2 regions of the Streptomyces sp. NPDC018029 genome follow, and region 2 is predicted to be linked to the other one. Evidence: riboswitches for the same ligand, from Rfam matches in the RefSeq annotation. Region 2 holds a riboswitch; the other holds the start of a gene.

Region 1 (4,204 bases), on a different contig from region 2:
CGGGTCGGGGGTGAAGAGCCACTCGAGCATCTCCTCGTCGGAGAAGCCGTCGTCCCTCAGGAGCGTCAGGGTGCCGGCGAGGCCCTTGACGACCTTGTCGCCGTCGATGAAGGCGGCGGGCACCTGGAGCGCCCGGTTCTCCCCACGGCGTACGGCGATCAGCTGGCCCTCCTTGACCAGCTGGCGCACGCGGGTCACCTCGACATCGAGCATTTCCGCGATGTCGGGGAGGTGCAGCCAGGCAGGGACAAGAGCGTCAGTCTTTGCGTCAATCTCGGTCACCGTCCCAGCGTATCTCTGGCCGGGGGCCCGCGACGGGTGGTGCTGCCCCGGCCGGGGCGGGGGCCGGACCTGTGCTCCACCGCGGGCCGGTGGGGGCTGGTCGCGCAGTTCCCCGCGCCCCTGGAGGGCCCGCTACAGTGCCGCCTTCTTCAGGGGAACCGAAGGGTCCGCCGTCAGCGTGGGGTCGAGGCGGGCGCCCCACTCGATCAGTCTGCGGCCCTGGGCCAGGTCCCGGGGGCGGCCCACCGCGAGGACCGCCACCAGGGCGCCCTCCCGCAGCCAGCACACCGACCAGGCCACACCCGTCGGGTCGCCGCGCCACACCAGCTCGTCCGCCGAGGCGTGGTGGCCCGCGTACTGCACGAAGCGGCCGAACTGCTCCGACCAGAAGTACGGCACGGGGTCGTACGCCGCGGGGGTCTCGCCGATGATGTTCGCCGCCACCGTGCGCGGGCCCTGCAAGGCGTTGTCCCAGTGGTGCACGAGCAGACGCTCGCCGTACCTTCCCGAAGGGAAGGAGGAGCAGTCGCCGACCGCGTACACGTCGGGCGCCGACGTGCGCAGGCCGTCGTCGGCCACGACCTCCCGGTGGCTGCCCAGCTCGATGCCGGAGCCGGTCAGCCAGGCCGTCGCGGGCCGCGCCCCGATGCCGACGACGACGGCGCCCGCGGGCAGCCGGGTCCCGTCGGACAGGACGACGGTGCCCGGTTCGACACGCTCCACGCGCGCGTGGGTGCGCAGGACCGCTCCGGAGTCGGCGTACCAGCCCGTCATGGGGGCCGCGACCTCCTCGGGCAGCGCTCCGGCGAGCGGCCGAGCGGCGGCCTCGACCACGGTGACGGAACAGCCCGCCTCGCGCGCGGCGGTCGCGAACTCCGCGCCGATCCAGCCCGCCCCGACGACCACGACGTCCTGCTGCTCGGCGAGGACCGGGCGCAGCCGCTCGGCGTCGTCCAGGGTGCGCAGGAGGTGGACGCCGGGGACTCCCTCGGTGCCGGGCAGCCGGATCGGTTCGGCGCCGGTCGCGAGGACCAGCACGTCGTACGCGAGGGGGCCATCAGCGGTGTCCAGCTCGTGGTCGGCGGGGCGCACGCCGGTGACCGCGCGCCCCAGGACCAGCTCGATGCCGAGCGCCTCGAAGTCGATGTCGAAGGCGGAGCCCTCCGCCTTGCCGAGCAGCACCGCCTTGGACAGCGGCGGCCTGTCGTACGGCTGGTGCGGCTCCGCCCCGACGAGGGTGACCGGGCCGGCGAACCCCTGTTCCCGCAGGGCCACCGCGGTCTGCACCCCGGCCATGCCGGCTCCGACGATGACGACGCGCCGCTCCGCGTGCCGCTGATTTCCGCTCTGCCTCTGCTGCTCGCTCACCCGATCACTGTAGGGCGGCGGCCCGTGGCGGCTTCAGATGGCTGCGGGGAGATCTCTGACACACCGTCACCGCCCATACCCGGACAGCTCCCCTACTGCCACGCGAAGCGACGGGCTAGGGTGGCCGGTGCAGAGCACTCGCGGGAGCCCGGGCGCACCGGGCTGAGAGGGAGGCTGGGACGGCCTCCGACCGTACGAACCTGATCCGGGTCATGCCGGCGAAGGGAGGGGCTGGACGCCCATGCATCCACGTACGACACCACCATCCGCCACCTCTGACGTCCTTGTCGTCGGAGGCGGCGTCATCGGCCTGGTCACGGCCTGGCGGGCCGCCCAGCGCGGGCTTTCCGTCGCGCTCGTCGACCCCGCGCCGGGCGGCGGCGCCGCGCAGGTCGCGGCGGGCATGCTGGCCGCCGTCACCGAACTCCACTACGGCGAGCAGACGCTGCTCGGCCTCAACGTCGAGTCCGCCCGCCGCTATCCCGCCTTCGCCGCCGAGCTGACCGAGGCGAGCGGGCAGGACCTCGGCTATCGCGCGTGCGGCACGCTCGCCGTCGCGCTCGACTCCGACGACCGCGCCCACCTGCGCGAACTGCACGCCCTGCAGCGCCGTTCGGGGCTGGAGTCCGAGTGGCTGAGCGGCCGCGAGTGCCGCCGTCTCGAACCGATGCTCGCTCCGGGCGTACGCGGCGGGCTGCGGGTCGACGGCGACCACCAGGTCGACCCGCGCCGGCTCGCGGCGGCGCTCGTGGTGGCCTGCGAGCGGGCCGGTGTGGCCTTCCACCGCGCGTGGGCCGAGCGCCTCTCGGTCGTCCGCGACCGGGCGTGCGGCGTCGTCCTCACGGACGGCACCGAGCTGGGCGCGGGTCTGACGGTGCTCGCGGCGGGCAGCCTCAGCGGGCGCCTCGGGGGCATGCCGCAGGACGTCCTGCCGCCCGTGCGGCCCGTGAAGGGCCAGGTGCTGCGGTTGACGGTGCCGAAGGCGTACGCGCCGTTCCTGAGCCGCACCGTGCGGGCCGTGGTGCGCGGCAGCCACGTCTACCTCGTCCCGCGCGAGAACGGCGAGCTCGTCGTCGGCGCGACCAGCGAGGAGCTCGGCTGGGACACCACGGTGACCGCCGGCGGTGTCTACGAACTCCTGCGGGACGCGCACGAACTGGTCCCCGGCATCACGGAACTGCCGCTGACCGAGACCCGCGCGGGCCTGCGCCCCGGCTCCCCCGACAACGCGCCGCTGCTCGGCCCGACGCGGCTCGCCGGACTCCACCTGGCCACCGGCCACCACCGCAACGGCGTCCTGCTGACGCCCCTGACGGGTGACGTCATGGCGCACGCCCTGACCACCGGTGAACTGCCGGACGTGGCGCGTCCGTTCACCCCGCGCCGCTTCGCCGGGCCCTCCCCCGTACCCCCACCCGCCACGCCGCACTTCACGGAGCAGCACGCATGAGCACGCCCTTCGCCGTTTCCGTCAATGGGGAAGCACGCGACGTGGCCTCGGGCACCACGCTCGAAGCCGTCGTGGCCACTCTCTCCTCGGCGCACTCCGGTGTCGCCGCCGCCGTCAACGAAACCGTCGTCCCGCGCGCGCAGTGGTCCACCACGACGCTCGCCGCGGGCGACCGCGTCGAAATTCTCACCGCCGTCCAGGGAGGCTGAAGCACCATGGCAGACGACCCCTTCGTCATCGGCGGGCTCACCCTCTCCTCGCGCCTGATCATGGGTACGGGAGGGGCGCCCAGCCTCGACGTCCTGGAGCGGTCCCTCATCGCGTCCGGCACGGAGCTGACCACCGTCGCGATGCGCCGCCTCGACCCGGGCGTCCAGGGCTCCGTGCTCTCCGTCCTCGACCGGCTCGGCATCCGCGTGCTGCCCAACACGGCGGGCTGCTTCACGGCCGGCGAGGCCGTACTCACCGCCCGGCTCGCCCGCGAGGCGCTCGGCACCGACCTGGTGAAGCTGGAGGTGATCGCCGACGAGCGCACCCTGCTGCCCGATCCGGTCGAGCTCCTGGACGCCGCCGAGACCCTGGTGGACGACGGTTTCACCGTCCTGCCCTACACGAACGACGACCCGGTGCTCGCACGGAAGCTGGAGGACGTGGGCTGTGCGGCGATCATGCCGCTCGGCTCGCCCATCGGCTCCGGGCTCGGCATCCGCAACCCGCACAACTTCCAGCTGATCGTGGAGCACGCGCGCGTGCCGGTGATCCTCGACGCGGGGGCGGGCACGGCGTCCGACGCGGCGATCGCGATGGAGCTGGGGTGTGCGGGCGTGATGCTCGCCTCCGCGGTGACGCGGGCGCAGGAGCCGGTCCTGATGGCCGAGGCCATGCGGCACGGGGTCGAGGCCGGGCGGCTCGCGCACCGGGCCGGGCGGATTCCGCGGCGGCACTTCGCGGAGGCGTCCTCTCCTGCGGAGGGCATGGCCCGGCTCGATCCGGAGCGGCCGGCGTTCGGGACGCCTTGAGAGGTGCGGGGCTCTGTTCGCTCGCGGCTGCCCCGCCGGTGGGGGCTCGGCGCGCAGTTCCCCGCGCCCCTGACGGGGCGCCCCG
Region 2 (4,204 bases):
CCCGGCAGCACCGCAGAAGAAGAGCGCGGGCCGGGATCTCGGGGCGGCCATAGGGGTGGGTGTGGGCCTCGGCGCGGTGATCGTCGCGTCGCTGTTCATCGTGAAGGCCGTCTTCATCGGTGTCATAGCGGTCGCCGTCGTGGTGGGCCTCTGGGAGCTGACCTCCCGCCTGGCGGAGCGCAAGGACATCAAGGCGCCGCTCGTGCCGCTCGCGGTGGGCGGCGCGGCGATGGTCGTCGCCGGGTACGTGCGCGGGCCCGAGGGCGCGTGGGTCGCGATGGCGCTCACCGCGCTCGCCGTGCTCGTCTGGCGGATGACAGAGCCGCCCGACGGCTATCTGAAGGACGTCACGGCGGGCGTCTTCGCCGCCTTCTACGTGCCTTTCCTCGCCACGTTCGTGGCGCTGATGCTGGCCGCGGACGACGGCCCGCAGCGGGTGCTCACCTTCCTGCTCCTGACGGTGGTCAGCGACACCGGTGCGTACGCGATCGGCTGGCGCTTCGGCAAGCACAAGCTGGCGCCGCGCATCAGCCCCGGCAAGACCCGCGAGGGCCTGGTCGGCGCTGTCACCTTCGCGATGGCCGCGGGCGCGCTGTGCATGGAGTTCCTGATCGACGGCGGGACGTGGTGGCAGGGCCTCCTGATCGGCCTCGCGGTCGCGGCGAGCGCCACGCTCGGCGACCTCGGCGAGTCGATGATCAAGCGGGACCTCGGCATCAAGGACATGGGCACGCTGCTGCCCGGCCACGGCGGCATCATGGACCGCCTGGACTCCTTGCTGCCGACGGCGCCGGTGGTCTGGCTGCTGCTCGTGGTCTTCGTCGGCTCTGGGTGACACCGGGGCTGACCTGCGTAGATGTGCGTGAGGGGTTCGTTGTCCACAGGGCGGCGAGCCCCTTGTCGTATGTCTGCGACACTGGAAGGACCATGCCTGTACCCGGAGAACTCACTTTCGTCGCGCCCCGCGGTGCCAAGAAGCCCCCGCGGCATCTCGCCGACCTCACGCCCGCCGAGCGCAAGGAAGCCGTCGCCGCCATCGGCGAGAAGCCGTTCCGTGCCAAGCAGCTGTCGCAGCACTACTTCGCGCGGTACGCGCACGACCCGGCCGAGTGGACCGACATCCCCGCCGGTGCGCGCGATAAGCTCCGCGAGGCGCTGCTTCCCGACCTGATGTCCGTCGTGCGGCACATCAGCTGTGACGACGACACGACCCGCAAGACGCTGTGGCGGCTCTTCGACGGGACGCTCGTCGAGTCGGTCCTGATGCGGTACCCGGACCGGGTCACCATGTGCATCAGCTCGCAGGCCGGCTGCGGCATGAACTGCCCGTTCTGCGCCACCGGACAGGCCGGCCTCGACCGGAACCTGTCGACGGGCGAGATCGTGCACCAGATCGTGGACGGCATGCGCGCGCTGCGCGACGGTGAGATTCCGGGCGGGCCCGCCAGGCTGTCGAACATCGTCTTCATGGGCATGGGCGAGCCGCTCGCCAACTACAAGCGCGTGACCGGCGCCATCCGCCGCCTCACCGACCCGGAGCCGGACGGTCTCGGGCTCTCGCAGCGCGGCATCACGGTGTCGACGGTGGGGCTCGTGCCCGCCATCCACCGGTTCTCGGACGAGGGCTTCAAGTGCCGCCTCGCGATCTCGCTGCACGCGCCGGACGACGAGCTGCGCGACACCCTCGTGCCCGTCAACACGCGGTGGAAGGTGCGGGAGGTCCTCGACGCGGGCTGGGAGTACGCCGCGAAGTCCGGCCGTCGCCTCTCCATCGAGTACGCGCTGATCCGGGACATCAACGACCAGGCATGGCGCGGTGACCGGCTCGGCCGGCTGCTCAAGGGCAAGCCGGTCCACGTGAACCTGATTCCGCTGAACCCGACGCCGGGCTCCAAGTGGACGGCGTCGCGGCCCGAGGACGAGAAGGCGTTCGTGGAGGCCATCGCCGCCCATGGTGTGCCGGTCACGATTCGGGACACCCGGGGTCAGGAGATCGACGGAGCGTGCGGCCAGCTCGCCGCGGCCGAGAGGTAGTCTGACGGGCGTACTCCCTCGTAGGAGGGCGTGCACACATCTGCATATTCCGACAGGGGAGCGCCACAGCGCTGAGAGTGCGGCACCTTGGACAGGTGGGCCGCAGACCCTCTGAACCTCGCCCAGGTCATTCTGGGTAGGAAGTTCGGGCATCACTCAAGCTGTAGCGCCCTGCCCGCGTGCCACCGGCCCGCGGGCAGGGCCGCGTCTCTTCCTGGTCACCCAGGAGGAAATCCAGTGAGCACCAGGGGCACCACCAAGAAGGTTTCGTTCACCGCCGTGGCGGTGGGCGTCGGGCTCGTCGCGGTCTCCGCGTGCGGCGGCTCCGACAGCGGTTCCGGAGGATCCGACTCCAAGAGCGTGACGCTCGTCAGCCACGACTCCTTCAACGTCTCCAAGGACGTACTGAAGGACTTCGAGAAGCGGTCCGGGTACAAGGTCAAGGTCCTCAAGGACGGTGACGCGGGCGCCGCCGTGAACAAGGCGATCCTCTCCAAGGACAACCCGCAGGGCGACGTCTTCTTCGGCGTCGACAACACCCTCCTCTCGCGGGCGCTCGACAACGGGCTCTTCCAGTCGTACGAGGCCAAGGGCGCGGAGAAGATCAAGCCGGAGTTCCGGGTCGACCAGGACAAGCACCGGGTGACGCCCGTCGACAGCGGCGACATCTGCGTGAACTACGACAAGAAGTACTTCGCCGACAAGAAGCTGGCGCCGCCGAAGTCCTTCGACGACCTGCTCAAGCCGCAGTACAAGAACCTGCTGGTCACCGAGAACGCCTCGACCTCCTCGCCCGGGCTCGGCTTCCTGCTCGGCACCGCCGCGAAGTACGGCGACAAGGGCTGGGAGAGCTACTGGAAGGAGCTCAGGGCCAACGGCGTGAAGGTCGTCGACGGCTGGGAGCAGGCCTACAACGAGGAGTTCTCCGGGTCCGCCGGTGGCAAGAAGGCCAAGGGTGACCGGCCGCTCGTCGTCTCCTACGCCTCCTCGCCGCCCGTCGAGGTGCTCTACGGCGAGCCGCGGCCGAAGCAGGCGCCGACCGGCGTCGCGACCGGCACCTGCTTCCGCCAGGTCGAGTACGCGGGCCTGCTGAGCGGCGCGAAGAACGAGAAGGGCGGCAAGGCGCTCCTCGACTTCCTCGCGGGCAAGGAGTTCCAGGAGGACATGCCGTTGAACATGTTCGTGAACCCGGTGCGTGAGGGCACCGAGCTGCCCGAGCTGTTCACGGAGCACGGCGTGACCGTCGACAAGCCGCAGACCATGGACCCGAAGAAGATCGCCGACAACCGCGAGCCGTGGATCAAGTCGTGGACCTCGCTCGTACTGAAGTGAAGGGGCGCCCCGTGAAGGGGCGCTCGCGCGGAAACGCGGCACGGCTCGGCCTGCTGGCCCTGCCCGTCGCGTTCTTCGCGCTCTTCTTCGCCTACCCGGTCTCGGCGATCGTCGCCCGCGGGCTGCACGTCGACGGCGCCTGGCAGTTCGGGCGGATCACGGACGTGCTCGGGCAGTCCGACATCCGGCACGTGCTCTGGTTCACCACCTGGCAGGCGCTCGCGTCGACCGCGCTCACGCTGCTGATCGCGCTCCCCGGCGCGTATGTCTTCGCGCGCTTCGACTTCCCCGGCAAGGGGCTGCTGCGGGCCGTCGTCACCGTGCCGTTCGTGCTGCCGACCGTCGTCGTCGGGACGGCCTTCCTCGCGCTGATCGGGCGGGGCGGGCTCTTCGACGAGCTGTGGGGCGTACGCCTCGACACCACCGTCTGGGCGATCCTGCTCGCCCACGTCTTCTTCAACTACGCGGTCGTCGTACGGACCGTCGGCGGGCTCTGGTCGCAGCTCGACCCGCGGCAGGAGGAGGCCGCGCGGATGCTCGGCGCATCGCGCTGGACGGCCTGGCGGACCGTGACGCTGCCGGCGCTCGGCCCGGCGGTGGCCGCCGCCGCGCTCATGGTCTTCCTCTTCACCTTCACCTCCTTCGGCATCGTGCAGATCCTCGGCGGACCCGCGTACTCCACGCTCGAAGTGGAGGTCTACCGGCAGACCGCGCAACTGCTCGACCTGCCCACGGCCGCGGTCCTGACCCTCGTGCAGTTCGCCGCGGTCGGGCTGATCCTCGCCGTCCACGCGTGGACGGCGCGGCGGCGCGAGAGCGCGCTGCGGCTCGTCGACGC

The links. A riboswitch is a leader RNA that binds a small molecule or an ion and turns the genes downstream of it on or off. The one in region 2 is predicted to bind thiamine pyrophosphate.
Region 1: another riboswitch for thiamine pyrophosphate. It lies ahead of thiO (glycine oxidase ThiO); the one in region 2 lies ahead of ACH4D5_RS30560 (thiamine ABC transporter substrate binding subunit).

The regions. Positions count from the first base shown of each region.
Region 1 covers NZ_JBIRFV010000009.1:23,556-27,759, reverse strand. Annotated here, with positions in the region: gene ACH4D5_RS26560 (Rv2175c family DNA-binding protein) at 1-282, opposite strand, end outside; gene ACH4D5_RS26555 (NAD(P)/FAD-dependent oxidoreductase) at 415-1,578, opposite strand; TPP riboswitch at 1,781-1,894, shown strand; gene thiO (glycine oxidase ThiO) at 1,892-3,100, shown strand; gene thiS (sulfur carrier protein ThiS) at 3,097-3,309, shown strand; gene ACH4D5_RS26540 (thiazole synthase) at 3,316-4,119, shown strand.
Region 2 covers NZ_JBIRFV010000011.1:114,720-118,923, reverse strand. Annotated here, with positions in the region: gene ACH4D5_RS30570 (phosphatidate cytidylyltransferase) at 1-835, shown strand, start outside; gene rlmN (23S rRNA (adenine(2503)-C(2))-methyltransferase RlmN) at 928-2,034, shown strand; TPP riboswitch at 2,079-2,195, shown strand; gene ACH4D5_RS30560 (thiamine ABC transporter substrate binding subunit) at 2,272-3,366, shown strand; gene ACH4D5_RS30555 (ABC transporter permease) at 3,342-4,204, shown strand, end outside.